2 regions of the Chryseobacterium bernardetii genome follow, and region 1 is predicted to be linked to the other one. Evidence: riboswitches for the same ligand, from Rfam matches in the RefSeq annotation. Region 1 holds a riboswitch; the other holds the start of a gene.
The links. Region 1 has a riboswitch for cobalamin ahead of EG339_RS07460 (TonB-dependent receptor plug domain-containing protein). Riboswitches for the same ligand answer to the same signal wherever they lie in the genome.
Positions count from the first base shown of each region.

Region 1 (2,208 bases):
TTGGAATTTACTGAATATATATTGGAAGAAGAAAGATAAACTTCCCTTTGGATATAAGTATTTTTTGCTTGATACTGGGCCTGAGACCTTACCGTATCATTAAAATAAGTGTAGTCATAAGCAAACTTAGCCTTCAGCTGTGTTTCAAACTTAGGAAACAGTTTTTTTCTGAAATTGACCTGTACAAAATAATTTTCATCCAGCATTCTCGCCCCTCTTGCTTTAAAACGGTTTTTCACAATAGGTGCCGGAATACCACGGTTTGAAATATAACCATAACCGCGGATGTTCCAGCTTCCGTTGTTCAGAGTTCCATTGACAGATGTTTCAAAACGTTTTGCTTTAATATCGGAATCATATCTTTTGGAAATGGTATCAGAAGCGGTTGCACCATTGGGATATTTTCTGCTATAACGAAATTTGTAAAGACCATCACTTTGGAGAAATTCTGCACTGACACTTGCTGCAATTCTTTTGGAAATCTTCTGTTCTAACCGGAAAGAAGGATTAAATAAATCAATGGAAGCACTTTTGGCTCTTATGGTAAGATTGGTTTTCCTGTTTCCTGCGAATACTGGTGTTTTGGGCTGTAAATAGATTGATCCTGATGATCCGAAGTCTTTCGCAGGTTGGAAAATCTCACTCTTCTGCCCGTTGTACAATGAAATTTCTTCCAGATCATCCAGAGAATATCTTCCCAGGTCTACCTGCCCGTTTTGGGCATTTCCCAATTGAATTCCGTCATAGAAAACGCCTACATGCTGACTGCCCATACTCCGGATATTGACAGTCTTCAAACCACCCATTCCGCCGTAATCCTTGATCTGAACTCCTGAAAAGTACCTCAACGCATCGGCAACGGAGTGGCTATTTAGCCTTTCAAGCTCTTCACCCTGTAAAGTTTGGGCTGGGAGGATTTCTTTAAAGCTCTTTTTGTAGATATTGACCGCCTTTATGGCCTCTCCCTTAATGCTGTCTTTTTTCCGGGTTTGAGAAAACAGGAGTTGTGATGTTAACACACATATTGTGAAAACAACTTTATGAAGTTGAGATGTAGTTAGTTTTGCCACCATTAGCTCATTCAGGGATAATGATGACGCTAATGGATATAAGAAAAGCAATGACTGAGCACAGCATTACTGCACAGAATCATTGTAGTCCTAAGCTTTATTCCACGAAAGCGTCAAACGTTTATATATTCTGGCAGGTCTTCTGACTTACTCCATTTTTGAAATCCTTCCCATTTTTAGAAACAGTGGATCTATTTTTCAAAAACTTTGGTGCGGAGCTTACAGCAGCGGGTCTGTTCCGGATTTCCACCGGATTCCCTTTTAAGAGCTTTTTACGGCTCACCAAATTCCGACAAAGATATAAAATTCCCGCCAGATACAATGTGATGCAGAATAAAATGATTATCAACCAGTAAACATGAAAAATCCCGTTAGAATGTAACGGGATTCAAACAGTCGGTTTTTAATATTCTGTTTTTTAAAGGGATTATTTTTTTACAAAATCCCGGTCACTTAGGGTTTTCATAAATAAGATAAGATTGATCTTTTCCTGCTCTGTGAGAGGAATTCTGTTTCCGTTGTTTTTAAGAACAGGATCAAGGTTATCTGCATCCAGAACACCTTTATCAAAATAATCAAGAACAGCTCTTAGAGAGGGAAACTGTCCGAAGCTTCCATAAGGAGCTGTATATTCTACATTTCTTAACGAGGGAACTCTAAAACTCATATAATCTTCCGGCAAGCCTGTCACTCTTCCGCGTCCGGCTTCATTGGTATTAGAATTTACAGGAAATCCAATATTTCTGAAACTCTGATCAGTAAAAAGCTCTGTACTGTGGCAGCCTGCACATTTCTGCTGAAAGGTCTGATATCCCTGGGCTTCATTCTCTGTAAAAATCACTCCTTCATTTCGCTTTACTTTATCATACTTACTATTGGCAGAAACTAAAGTATATTCATATTGTACAATACTTCTATAAATTCTTTCAGGAGTAATGGCTTCGTCCCCAAATGTTTTTCTGAATAAATCTTTATACATGAGATCATCCTTTATTTTACCAATTACCTCCAAAATAGAAGAACCCATTTCTTCATGAGTGATAATAGGGATCATCGGTTGGCTTTCCAACTGAAGAATATTCCCGTCCCAATTGTAAAACTTCATAAACATCATGTTCTGAACAGCCGGTACATTCCG
Region 1 covers NZ_CP033932.1:1,625,983-1,628,190, reverse strand. Annotated here, with positions in the region: gene EG339_RS07460 (TonB-dependent receptor plug domain-containing protein) at 1-1,073, opposite strand, end outside; cobalamin riboswitch at 1,186-1,372, opposite strand; gene EG339_RS07455 (cytochrome-c peroxidase) at 1,498-2,208, opposite strand, start outside.

Region 2 (2,208 bases), 2.0 Mb from region 1:
TTAAAGGTCAGAATAAAGTTCCTTTTGGTGTTGTAAAAGCTGAAGAAGGGTATGCTAATGTACGTGTACATAAGGATAATTACAGAAAAATTGTTGATAAGATCCGTATGCGTAAAGGAGATGTTTTTGTTTATGTAAAACCTGCTCCGGGAGAAACGGAATGGATCTGGATTAAATATCCTGAAAAGCAGGACGAAGACAAACCGTTTGTTCGATATGAAACCCTTGACAAGGAAGGGATGGTAAATAAGGAACGTATTGCCTTTATAGATCAGCTTCCAGCTTATACCCCTTCCAAATCTAAAAACGGAAGATCTCTTATTTTCACAGATAATTCCGATCCGAAAATTCCTACAGCCCAAAGGAGTAAAGTTGTTATTGATATTTATCCGTCCAATGCCGGCTATCGCAAAAAAGAAAAAGATGCCGAAGGAAAACTTCTTACTATAGATAAAGTAAAGCCCTGGGGAATTGGCAATGATCTTCCTGAAGGAATGACGGAAATTAAATCCATAAGACTTCAACAGCCAGGAAGAGGTTCTGTTTTTGTAAGAGAAGCCATCAAAAATATGTTCCAGCCTACAATGGATTTCAACAATGTGGGGGTAACTTCCCTGGATAACGACAATATCTTTCTTTATATGATCAATGGTTCCGGAGAAAACAGATATACAACGCTGTGGACCATCAAAAAGGGAAGAGTAATCAGCCAGATTATTTATCATAATCCGGAATAAATTCATTATTTTTGCACCGAAAAGTTTTAACGCTTATTCATCACAGAAACCGGTTCTGCATAACCGCAGATTAAAAGGGAACCGTGTGAAAATCACGGACTGTCGCGCAACTGTAAGTAACTAAAGTCTTTATCAAAAGATCCACTGTGCGAGGCATGGGAAGGAGATAAATGATGTTACAAGTCAGGAGACCTGCCGATTTCTTAAACAAGAAACTTTCGCGATTTGAAGTTTTATTGATCTGATGGATTGTTTCAGGGATTTCCAAAGTTCCTGTTATTATTCTGTTGTTTTGATACCATTTCATTTCGCTTTAATTAATAATGAAATATGACTACAGAAGAAAGAATTGAAGCTGCCGAAACCAGAATCTTTAAAGCGGTTTTTCCTAACACAACCAATCATTACGACACCCTTTTCGGGGGTACTGCCATGCAGCTGATGGATGAAGTAGCCTTCATTGCAGCTACCCGTTTCGCAAGAAAGAGAGTGGTAACAGTAAGCAGTGACAAGATCGATTTTAAAAAGCCTATTCCTGCCGGAACTATCGTAGAACTGATCGGAAAAGTTTCATACGTTGGAAAAACCAGTATGAAAGTAAGCGTTGAGATCTATACTGAACAGATGTATTCTTACGAAAGAGAAAAAGCAATTGTGGGTGATTTTACTTTTGTAGCAATTGATGAATTTAAGAAACCAATCCAAATACTATAAATAGAAGAATTTAGGGCGGCCAAAGGCCGCCCGAAACTTTTTATAAATTTTTATTTTAAGACTTTCTCTGTCTCAAGGCTTCTGTTCAAAAGCAGTTCAAAAGCCTCGCCCATTTCATCTGAAGCTCTGGTAATGGCCGTTTCAAGCATATTTCTGATCTGTTTTTCAGTAACCCCGGCTTCTGTCCAGCTTTTCCCCGAAGTATGTGAATTCAGAATGAAAGGCATGATCCTGTCAATAGAACATGCAAAAATAGCATCTGGTGTAGCTTCTTCCTCAAATTCAAGCCATAAGTTAAAAAATTCCGTACGCAGAGGCTCATCCAGGATTCCGAAGATCTTCTGTGCAGAGAGCTTTTCTCTTTCAAACTTCCCTACCATAGCTGCTTCATCGAAAAGAAAGGTGTCTCCTGCTTCAATTTCTACAAGATCATGAATGGAAAGCATTCTGATCACTCTCAACAAATCGATATCTGCACGGTTTTTTGCATAAGGATAAAGAATCTGTGCTAAAATAATAATCTGCCAAGAATGCTCCGCTGTATTTTCTCTTCGGGAATCATCTGCATTGTAATTTCTTCTCTGTACGTTTTTCAGGGCATCTACTGCCAGGATAAAATCAATCTCTTTTTGAATCTTCATCTTACTTTTCTCTGTTATATTGATCTGCCGGATACACCTTGGTTCTGGTAATCCATTTATTATTTTTCTTTTCTTTTGTGGTAACTTTTACATACCCCTCTTCGCTGCTGTCCTCT
Region 2 covers NZ_CP033932.1:4,990,549-4,992,756, forward strand. Annotated here, with positions in the region: gene EG339_RS22680 (hypothetical protein) at 1-737, shown strand, start outside; cobalamin riboswitch at 771-951, shown strand; gene EG339_RS22685 (acyl-CoA thioesterase) at 1,068-1,451, shown strand; gene EG339_RS22690 (HD domain-containing protein) at 1,502-2,092, opposite strand; gene EG339_RS22695 (XAC2610-related protein) at 2,094-2,208, opposite strand, start outside.
Region 2: linked by a shared signal. The riboswitch ahead of EG339_RS22685 (acyl-CoA thioesterase) and the one ahead of EG339_RS07460 (TonB-dependent receptor plug domain-containing protein) in region 1 are both predicted to bind cobalamin.